3 regions of the Streptomyces albiaxialis genome follow, and region 1 is predicted to be linked to each of the others. Evidence: riboswitches for the same ligand, from Rfam matches in the RefSeq annotation. Region 1 holds a riboswitch; each other region holds the start of a gene.
The links. Region 1 has a riboswitch for cobalamin ahead of ABD343_RS27395 (CbtB domain-containing protein). Riboswitches for the same ligand answer to the same signal wherever they lie in the genome.

Region 1 (3,235 bases):
ACAGGTGACGTGACCGATGGACGGCGGCGGCGGTCGGAGTGCGCCGGGGCACGGTGAACGGGCCGAGGGGAACGGGACCGCGAGCGGTGGGTCCGCGAGCGGCGGCGAGGCCCGCACGGCCGGGCGGGGACGGCTGATCACCGGCGCCGCCTGGGTCGTCCTGCTGCTCGGGCTCTGGCTGTGGGGCCGCAACCTGACCGACGGCGGCGGGGGACCGGTCCTCGGCGACGTCTCCCGCGCCGGACGGCTCGCCGCGGGCCTGCCGCCGCTGCCCGCGGCCCACGACCCCCTCGACGAGCGGTCGCGGCCGACGCGGATCGACATCGGCGACATCGGCGTGCACGCCCGCGTGATCCGGCGCGGCGTGGACCGCGAGGGCGCCGTCGACGCCCCCGCGTACGCCCACGCCGACCGTGTCGGCTGGTACGCGCGGGGACCCGCGCCCGGCGAGAAGGGCGCGGCGCTCCTCGTCGGCCACGTGGACACGGACGAGCGCCGGGCCGTCTTCTACGCGCTCAGCACCGTGAAGCCGGGCACGGGCATACGGGTGCGGCGCGCGGACGGCACGGTCGCGGAGTTCACTGTCGAGCGCACGCGGGTCGTCGGGCGCGGAGAGTTCGACGCCGACCGGGTCTACGGGACGGAGAAGGAGGGACGCGCCGAACTCCGGCTGATCACCTGCGGCGGCGAATTCGACCGCGTCCGCCGCGTCTACTCCTCCAACGTCGTCGTCTCCGCCTACCTCACAGGGGTGTCGGACCCGAACTAGTCCTAGCCCGCAACCATGAGCGCCCCCAACATCGCGACCGAGCCGAGCCCACCCCTCCCCGCGCGTCGCGGCTTGTCGCGCAGTTCCCCGCGCCCCTTAGGGGGCGCCCTCCGTTCTCCTGCGGAGCGACAGGAGGCCGAAGGTTGCTCCCAGGGCTCCCCACAGCAGGGCGTGGGAGGCCAGTGAGAGGACGCGGAAGTCCCAGAGCAGGGGAGCGGGGACCGGTACCGGGTCCGGGTTGTCGGGGAGGAGGAAGAGCGCGGCAAGGGTGCCGACGATCGCACCGGCGGCGGCGAGCTGGCGCGCCGGGGCACCGAACCCGTGCCGCCCCATCCGCACGGAGAGCTGCCACGCCAGCACCATCCCCAGCACCCCGATCACCAGGGCCGCGACCCACAGTGCCTGGCGCTCCTGGACCGTGCCCCCGTCGCCGACGCCCGGCGGATTGGCCGGGTAGCGCAGCGCGGGCAGCAGCGAGAGCGCGAGGAACCCGGCACCGGCGAGGGCGACCGCGCGCTCCCAGGGGCGCCGGGCGTGGTCGGCGCGGTGGACGAGCGCGTGGGCGAGGGCGAAGAAGACGCCGACCGCGAGGCCGACGACCACCGCCGTCACCACCAGCCCGAAGTGCTGGGTGCCCCGGGTGAACAGCTCTTCCGCCTCGGCGGCGTGCCCGTGCGCCCCGCCGTGCTCGTGGGCCGCCGCGCGCCGCTCCTCCAGCCGGATCGCGCGGTCCATCAGCGGCTCGGCGAGCAGCAGGGAGAAGAGCCCGGAGGCGAGTCCCGCCAGCCCGCCCGCGGCGAGCCCGCGGCCGAGGAGGGGCAGGAGGGGGTAGGGAGTCGTCTCGGCTGAGACCGTCATGGTGTCCGGTTCCCCTCAGTGGCAGGGGGCGCCGAAGAGGTGGCGTCCGTCGTGCGAGAACTCGTGGAGATACTCGCCGGTGGCCGAGACGAGCTGGCCGTTGTCGACGAAGACGGCGTAGAGGGCGATGAGCGCGACGAGCGCGGCGGCGAGAGCGATCAGCGCGTCGCGCGTACGGATCGCGGCGGCCGTCGTCGAACCGGCCGGTGCCGTGTGCGCGGTGTGCGTCTGCGGGGACATCCGCGGGCCTCCTCCTGGGGTTTCCACGCCCCGTTGGCGGAGAAGCGACGGGTCAGTTCCTGACTCCCGTACGCGCGGCGCGCGTACGGACACAGTGGCGGGACCGTCCCGGATTCGCACCGGGTTCCTGCGCACCGTCGCCTCGATGTGAACATGTGGTGCCCGGAGAGTCCCAGCCTGAGCGTGCACTGTCAACAAGGCCCTGGGCAGGACGTGAGCGGCGTCACGGCGGCCGTAACAGGTGTTCTACAGCTTTTCCCGTTCGCGAATCCCTGTGACACGATGGAGCGACGATTTGTCCCATGGGGGTCCGGGAGAGTCCCGGAAGTGCAGCCAAGGGGGAGTGGATGTACGGCAATCACGGCGGCCGCGGGCGAGGTCCTGCCCGCACTCGGCTCGTCGCGAGCGGTGCGGCGGTGGGGACGCTGCTGCTGCTCGCCGGATGCTCGTCGTCGGACGACGGGTCCGGCGACGGGAAGGACGAGGGCGCTCCTCAGCAGCGCCCCAAGTCCGTCGCCCCGTACTGGGTGAACCCGGAGGGGAAGGCGGCCCAGCAGCTCAGCTCGTACAAGAAGGACGACAAGTCCGGCGACGCGAAGCTGATCAAGAAGATCGCCAGCCAGCCCGTGGCCGAGTGGGTCGGCACCGAGGACCCGCAGGGCGAGACCGAGAAGCTCACGCAGGCCGCCGACAAGGCCGACCGCAGCGCGCTCCTGGTGCTGTACAACCTGCCGCACCGCGACTGCGGGCAGTACAGCAAGGGCGGCGCCAAGGACGCGGGCGCGTACCGCGCGTGGCTCGACAAGGTCGTCAAGGGCATCGGCGACCGGTCGGCGACGGTCATCGTCGAGCCCGACTCGATCCCGCACCTGCTGGCCGAGGGGTGCACCCCGCAGCAGTTCCACGAGGAGCGCTACCAGCTTCTGAACGAGGCGGTCAGCAAGCTCAAGGACCTGCCCAAGACGAAGGTCTACCTGGACGCGGGCAACCCCGACTGGGTGCGTGACCCGGGCGGCCTCGTCGAGCCGCTCAACAAGGCGGGCATCGCCAAGGCCGACGGCTTCGCGCTGAACGTCTCGAACTACCAGACGACGAAGTCCAACATCGCCTACGGCAAGAAGATCTCCCCGATGATCGGCAACAAGCCCTTCGTCATCGACACCAGCCGCAACGGGAACGGCCCGATCGAGGGCGCGGGCGCCGACGAGGAGGCGTGGTGCAACCCGAAGGGCCGCGCGCTCGGCGAGCAGCCCACGACGAAGACGGGCGTGAAGCTCGTCGACGCCTTCCTCTGGATCAAGCGCCCCGGTGAGTCGGACGGCGAGTGCAAGGGCGGCCCGAAGGCGGGCGCCTGGTGGCCGGAGTACG
Region 2 (3,235 bases), on a different contig from region 1:
CGTCCGCGAGTTCACGGACGAGAGCGCGTACGAGCGGTACGTGGCGCACGTCCGGCAGCACGAGGGGCCGTCGGCGCCTGTGCCGAGCCGGCGCGAGTTCGAGCGCACTCGCGCCGACGCCCGCGAGGGCGACCCCCGCGAGGGCTTCCGCTGCTGCTGAAGCCACTTCGCCGGGTGCCCGGCACTGAGGGCTGAGCACGGGCTGCCCCGTGCCGTGCATTGCAGGCTGCGGCTGCGCCGTGGCTGGCCGCGCAGTTCCCCGCGCCCCTGGCGGGGCACTCCTGCTTCGCCCTCCACCCCACTGCGCTTGGGAAGTCTGCCACTGGGGGTGCCCCCTGCTCGAAGAGCTTGGGGGAGCAGGGTTGGCAAGCGCAGCCCCCTGCGCCGGGTGCCCCGCGCACAGGGCCGGGTTCGGGGTGCCCCGGGCTGTGCTTCGCGGGCTGCCGCAGCGCCGTGGCTGGGCGCGCAGTTCCTCGCGCCCCTCATGGGGCAAGCCCAGAAGTCTTGGCTCGGGGCCCGGAATTGTCGTGCTCTCTGTCAGTCAGGGGCGACATCATGGGGGGATGGACTTCTTGGTGAGGGACGCGCACGCGGACGAGTACGGGGCGGTCGGCGAGCTGACCGGCAAGGTGTATGTCGGGGACGGGCTCCTGGAGTTCGGGGAGTCGGACGGTTATCTGGAGACGTTGCGCGACGCTGCGACCCGCGCCGCACAGGCCGAACTCCTCGTGGCCACCGCCCCGAACGGCAAGGTGCTCGGCACCGTCACGTACGTAGGCGACGGCGGCCCGTACGCGGAGCTGGCCGGCGAGACCGAGGCCGAGTTCCGGATGCTCGCCGTCGACGGCGCGGCACGCGGCCGCGGAATCGGCGAGGCCCTCGTGCAGACCTGCATAGACCGCACGAGGCTGCGCGCGAAGACCGGCATCGTCATATGCAGCCAGCCCCACATGCGCGCCGCCCACCGCCTCTACGAGCGCTTCGGTTTCCGCCGCGCCCCCTCCCGCGACTGGAACCCCGTCGAGGGCTCCGACCTCACGCTCCAGGCGTTCACGCTGACCCTGCGGGACGCCCCCGCACTGTAAACCATCTCTTGACCCTCGACACAACATCTAGGGGCACCTCCACCACGCACCCCAACATGTATGCTCGACCGAGCCGTTCGCCGCAGGGGAATCCGGTGTGACTCCGGAGCTGTCCCGCAGCGGTGTGTGCCGTGCTGCCCGTACGGCGCGAGCCCGAATGCCTGCCGGGCGGCATCGACGAACGTCCGGGTCTCGTGGAGTGGACCGGGGGACGGCGCCGTGGTGAGCCATGCCCGTGAGGGCGCTGTTCGGCATGCCCGCGCGCCGGCGTCCCGCGCCCGCCCTCGGCCCTGAGCGAGGGAGAGCAGAGCAGTGACCATCGCACCATCAGCTCCGTCAGTGCCGCAGGCGACGTCAGTTCCGACGGTGACGACGACGGAGCCACCCGGACCCGCGGCGCCCGGCACGGAGGACGCCCCCGCCGCCGCGCTCCTGCGCACCCTCACCGAGCTCAGCGCCGACCTCACCGCCGTCGCGCCCGGGAAGATCGCCGCCGCGGCCCTGCGGGGGCGCCGGCGGGAGTCGTCCGAGGCCGAGCTGCGGGCGCTCGCCACCGAGGCGGCGGCCGGGCTCATCGGCGAGGAGCCCGAGCACTCCCGGCTCGCGGCCCGCCTGCTCACCCTCGCGATCCGCGAGGAGGCCGCCTCGCAGGGCGCCACCTCGTTCTCCGCCTCCGTCGCCGTCGGCCACGCGCAGGGGCTGATCGCCGACGGCACCGCCGCGTTCGTCCGTACGCACGCCGCGCGGCTCGACGCGCTCGTCGAGGAGGCCCTCGGCGACGGCGCCGACGACCGCTTCGGCTACTTCGGGCTGCGCACCGTCCACTCCCGCTATCTGCTCCGGCACCCCACGACCCGTCAGGTGATCGAGACGCCCCAGCACTTCCTGCTCCGGGTGGCCTGCGGCCTGGCCGACGGCGACAGCGGGCGTCCCGCCGACGAGGTCGTGGACGAGGTCGCCGCGCTGTACGGGCTCACCAGTTCGCTCTCCTACCTGCCCTCCTCCCCCACCCTCTTCAACTCCGGCACCCGCCACCCCCAGATGTCGTCCTGCTATCTGCTCGACTCCCCGCGCGACGAGCTGGACTCGATCTACGAGCGCTACCACCAGGTCGCCCGCCTCTCGAAGCACGCGGGCGGCATCGGGCTCTCGTACTCGCGGATCCGCGCGCGGGGCTCGCTGATCCGGGGGACGAACGGCCACTCGAACGGCATCGTGCCGTTCCTCAAGACCCTCGACGCCTCGGTCGCCGCCGTGAACCAGGGCGGGCGGCGCAAGGGCGCCGCCGCCGTCTATCTGGAGACGTGGCACGCGGACATCGAGGAGTTCCTGGAGCTGCGCGACAACACCGGCGAGGACGCCCGCCGCACCCACAATCTGAACCTGGCGCACTGGATCCCCGACGAGTTCATGCGCCGCGTCGAGGCCGACGCCGACTGGTCGCTCTTCTCGCCCGTGGACGTGCCCGAGCTGGTCGACCTGTGGGGCGAGGAGTTCGACGCCGCGTACCGGAAGGCCGAGGCCGAGGGGCGCGCGCTGAAGACCGTGCCCGCGCGGCAGCTCTACGGCGCGATGATGCGCACCCTCGCGCAGACCGGCAACGGCTGGATGACGTTCAAGGACACCTCGAACCGCACCGCCAACCAGACGGCGGAGCCGGGCCGCACGGTGCACTCCTCGAACCTGTGCACGGAGATCCTGGAGGTCACCGACGACGGCGAGACCGCCGTGTGCAACCTGGGATCGGTCAACCTCGCCGCCCACCTGGTCGAGGGCGGCGGGATGGACTGGGAGCGCCTCGACGCGACCGTCCGTACTGCCGTGACGTTCCTCGACCGCGTGGTGGACATCAACTACTACCCGACCCCGCAGGCCGAGGGCTCCAACTCCCGCTGGCGGCCTGTCGGTCTGGGCGTGATGGGCCTCCAGGACGTCTTCTTCCGGCTGGGCCTGCCCTTCGACTCGGCGGAGGCCCGCGCGCTCTCCACCCGTATCGCCGAACGGATCATGCTGGCGGCGTACGAGGCGTCCGCCGACCTGGCCGAGCGGAACGGCCCGCTCCCGGCCTGGTCCGCGACCCGTACGGCACGCGGCGTGCTCCACCCCGACCACTACCCGGACACCGAGCCCGCCTGGGCGGACCGCTGGGA
Region 3 (3,235 bases), 820 kb from region 1:
GGAACGGGCGCTGGCCAAGGGCCGGGCGGAGGGGCGGCGTTGGCGGGCGCTGGCCGAGGCCGTGCAGCGGCGCCCGCTGCCCGCGCTGGCCGCGGCGGTCGTCGCGCTGCTCGCGCTCTCCGCGCCCGCGCTGGACATGCGGCTCGGCTTCGCCGACGCGGGCAACGATCCGCGCGGCTCGACCAGCCGCGAGGCGTACGACCTGCTCGCGGAGGGCTTCGGGCCCGGGTTCAACGGGCCGCTCGTGGTGGTGAGCCGGGGCGGCGCGGAGGCCGCCGGGGAGCTGCGGGCCGCGCTCGCCCGTACGGACGGGATCGCCGCCGCCTCGCCGGTGCTGCCCTCGGAGGACGGCGCCGTCTCGACGGTGCTCGCGTTCCCGGAGACGGCCCCGCAGGACGAGGCGACCGCCGACCTCGTGCACCGGCTGCGGGACGACGTGCTGCCGCCGGTGACGGCGAGGACGGGCGAGAAGGCTCTGGTCGGCGGGTCCACGGCCGCCGCGCTGGACTTCGCGGACTCGGTCTCGGACCGTATGCCGCTGTTCGTGGCGCTGGTGGTGGGGCTGTCCGCGCTGCTCCTGCTGGTGGTCTTCCGCTCGGTGCTGATCCCGCTGAAGGCGGCGCTGCTGAACCTGCTGTCGATCTCGGCGGCGCTGGGCGCGGTGACGCTGGTCTTCCAGGAGGGCTGGTTCGGCGCGGAGCCCGGGCCCGTCGAGGCGTTCATCCCGGTGATGATCTTCGCGATCGTCTTCGGGCTGTCGATGGACTACGAGGTCTTCCTCGTCTCCCGCATCCACGAGGAGTGGGAGCGTACGCGCGACCACCGGCTCGCGGTCCGCGAGGGGCTGGCGGCGACGGGGAAGGTGATCACGGCTGCGGCGGCGATCATGATCGTGGTGTTCGCGGCGTTCGTGCTGAGCCCGGACCGGATGCTCCAGCAGTTCGGGCTGGGGCTGGCCGTCGCGATCCTGCTGGACGCGGTGGTGATCCGGTGTCTGATCGTGCCCGCGGTGATGCGGCTGCTGGGCGCGCGCGCCTGGTGGCTCCCGGCGGGCCTCGCCCGCCGCCTGCCGGAGGTCGCGCTGGAGCGCCGGGAGGAGCGCGAACGCGCCTGACGGGGCTCCACCGCTGGTCGCGGGGTATGGAAGACTGCCTGTGTTCATTCGAGGCGGCAGAGGCCAGGAAGCCGGTGCGAACCCGGCACGGTCCCGCCACTGTGACCGGCGGCGCTCCCCCAGGGGCGTCCGCCGGGAGTCAGATACTGGTCTGCCGCCAACCTCACCAGGTCAGGGGACGCGGATCCCCTTGAGGAGGCAGGCATCGTCATGTCCCGTGCCCTGCGCACCCGTGCGCTTCTCGCTTCGCTGCTGCTCATACCGGCATCCGCCCTCGCGGGGTGCGCGTCGTCCGCCGACGACAAGGACGGCGGCAGCGGCAAGGCGCCGGAGGGCTTCCCGTACACGGTCACGAACTGCGGCGTGAAGACGACGTTCGAGAAGCCGCCCGAGCGGGCCGTGACGATGAACCAGAACACGACGGAGATCATGCTCGCCCTCGGTCTCCAGGACCGGATGGCGGGCACCGCCTTCCTCGACGACAAGATCGTGCCGGAGTACCGGAAGGCGTACGACAAGGTCAAGGTGCTGGCCAAGGAGTACCCGTCCAAGGAGACCCTCCTCGGCGCGAACCCCGACTTCGTCTACGGCGCGTACCCCTCGGCGTTCGAGAAGGGCGAGGGCCGCGAGCGCCCCGCCCTCCAGGACAGCGGGGTGAACACCCGGCTGGCCACCGAGAGCTGTGCGAAGGGCCGGGTCGGGGTGCCGCAGCTCCAGAAGGAGATCCGGGAGGTCGCCCGCACCTTCGGCGTCCCGGAGCGGGCCGAGAAGCTGATCGAGAAGCAGGACCGGCAGCTCGCGGCCACCGCCGAGCGGCTCAAGGGCGCGGAGAAGACACGGGTGTTCGTGTACGACAGCGGTGACAACGCGGCGTTCACGGCGGGCGGCAAGGGCATCGGCAACGAGATCATCGAGCGCGCGGGCGCCGAGAACGTCTTCTCCTCCGTCGACAAGCCCTTCGGCGACGTCTCCTGGGAGAAGGTCGTCGAGAAGAACCCCGACACCATCGTGATCTACGACTACCGGGGTACCTCCCTCGCCAAGAAGAAGAAGCGGCTCCTGAACGACCCCGCGCTCAAGGACGTACCGGCGATCAAGCACAAGCGGTTCGCCGTGATGCCGCTCTCCTCCGTCGTGGTCGGGCCGCGCGTGCCGGACGCGGTGGACGAGCTGGCGCGCCAGCTCCACCCGGAAAGCTACGAGCAGGGCCGCGCGAAGTGAGCGCCCGGGCCGTGCCCGGTCGGCTGCGGTTCGCGCTCCTCACCACCTCGCTGGCCGCGCTGCTGGTCGCCGGGGCCCTCGCGAGCCTCGCGCTGGGCTCCGTCCGTATCCCCGTCGGCGACGTGGTGGCCGCACTGACGGGCGGCGCCGAGCCGGGCCCGTTCACGACGATCGTGCGGGACGTGCGGCTGCCGCGCGTGCTGCTCGCGGCGGTCGTCGGGGCCGGGCTCGCCGTCGTCGGCACCGTGCTCCAGGCACTCGTACGGAATCCGCTGGCCGATCCGTTCCTGCTGGGCATCTCCTCGGGCGCCTCGACGGGCGCCGTCCTCGTCGTCGTCTTCGGCGTCGGCACGCTGACGATGAACGCGGGCGCGTTCGCCGGGTCCCTGTGCGCGCTCGTCGCCGTCTACGCGATGGCGCGGCGCGGCGGCGTGCTGACGACGGGGCGGCTGGTGCTGGCCGGGGTCGCGATCCAGTACATCCTCTCCGCGCTCACCAGCCTCGTCCTCGTGACGTCCTCGAAGACCGAACACCTGCGGGAGATCCTCTTCTGGACGCTCGGCGGGCTGGGCGGCGCGCGCTGGAACAGCCTGCCGCTGCCCGCCGTCGCGATGCTGCTGGGCCTGGTCGCGCTGATGGCCCTCGCCCGTCCCCTCGACCTGCTGCTGGCGGGCGAGGAGAGCGCGACCGTGATGGGCCTGGACACCGGCCGGTTCCGCGCCGCCGTCTTCCTCCTGGCCTCGCTGGTGACGGCCGTGCTCGTCGCGGTGAGCGGCGCGATCGGCTTCGTCGGCCTGATGGTGCCGCACGCCGCGCGGATGGTCATCGGCGCCGGACACCGCGCGCTGCTCCCCGTCTCGGCCCTGGGCGGCGCCGCGTTCCTGGTGCTGGCCGACCTCG

Region 2: it holds a riboswitch for cobalamin, as region 1 does, so the genes downstream of both, ABD343_RS12020 (ribonucleoside-diphosphate reductase subunit alpha) here and ABD343_RS27395 (CbtB domain-containing protein) in region 1, are expected to answer to the same signal.
Region 3: it holds a riboswitch for cobalamin, as region 1 does, so the genes downstream of both, ABD343_RS23800 (ABC transporter substrate-binding protein) here and ABD343_RS27395 (CbtB domain-containing protein) in region 1, are expected to answer to the same signal.

What each region holds. Positions count from the first base shown of each region.
Region 1 covers NZ_BAAAPE010000013.1:851,674-854,908, reverse strand. The annotation lists gene ABD343_RS27410 (hypothetical protein) at 1-8, shown strand, start outside; gene ABD343_RS27405 (class F sortase) at 17-769, shown strand; gene ABD343_RS27400 (CbtA family protein) at 866-1,627, opposite strand; gene ABD343_RS27395 (CbtB domain-containing protein) at 1,643-1,867, opposite strand; cobalamin riboswitch at 1,900-2,021, opposite strand; gene ABD343_RS27390 (glycoside hydrolase family 6 protein) at 2,215-3,235, shown strand, end outside.
Region 2 covers NZ_BAAAPE010000007.1:235,068-238,302, forward strand. The annotation lists gene ABD343_RS12010 (CstA-like transporter-associated (seleno)protein) at 1-160, shown strand, start outside; gene ABD343_RS12015 (GNAT family N-acetyltransferase) at 564-1,085, shown strand; cobalamin riboswitch at 1,134-1,268, shown strand; gene ABD343_RS12020 (ribonucleoside-diphosphate reductase subunit alpha) at 1,398-3,235, shown strand, end outside.
Region 3 covers NZ_BAAAPE010000013.1:36,374-39,608, forward strand. The annotation lists gene ABD343_RS23795 (MMPL family transporter) at 1-1,114, shown strand, start outside; cobalamin riboswitch at 1,129-1,283, shown strand; gene ABD343_RS23800 (ABC transporter substrate-binding protein) at 1,325-2,335, shown strand; gene ABD343_RS23805 (FecCD family ABC transporter permease) at 2,347-3,235, shown strand, end outside.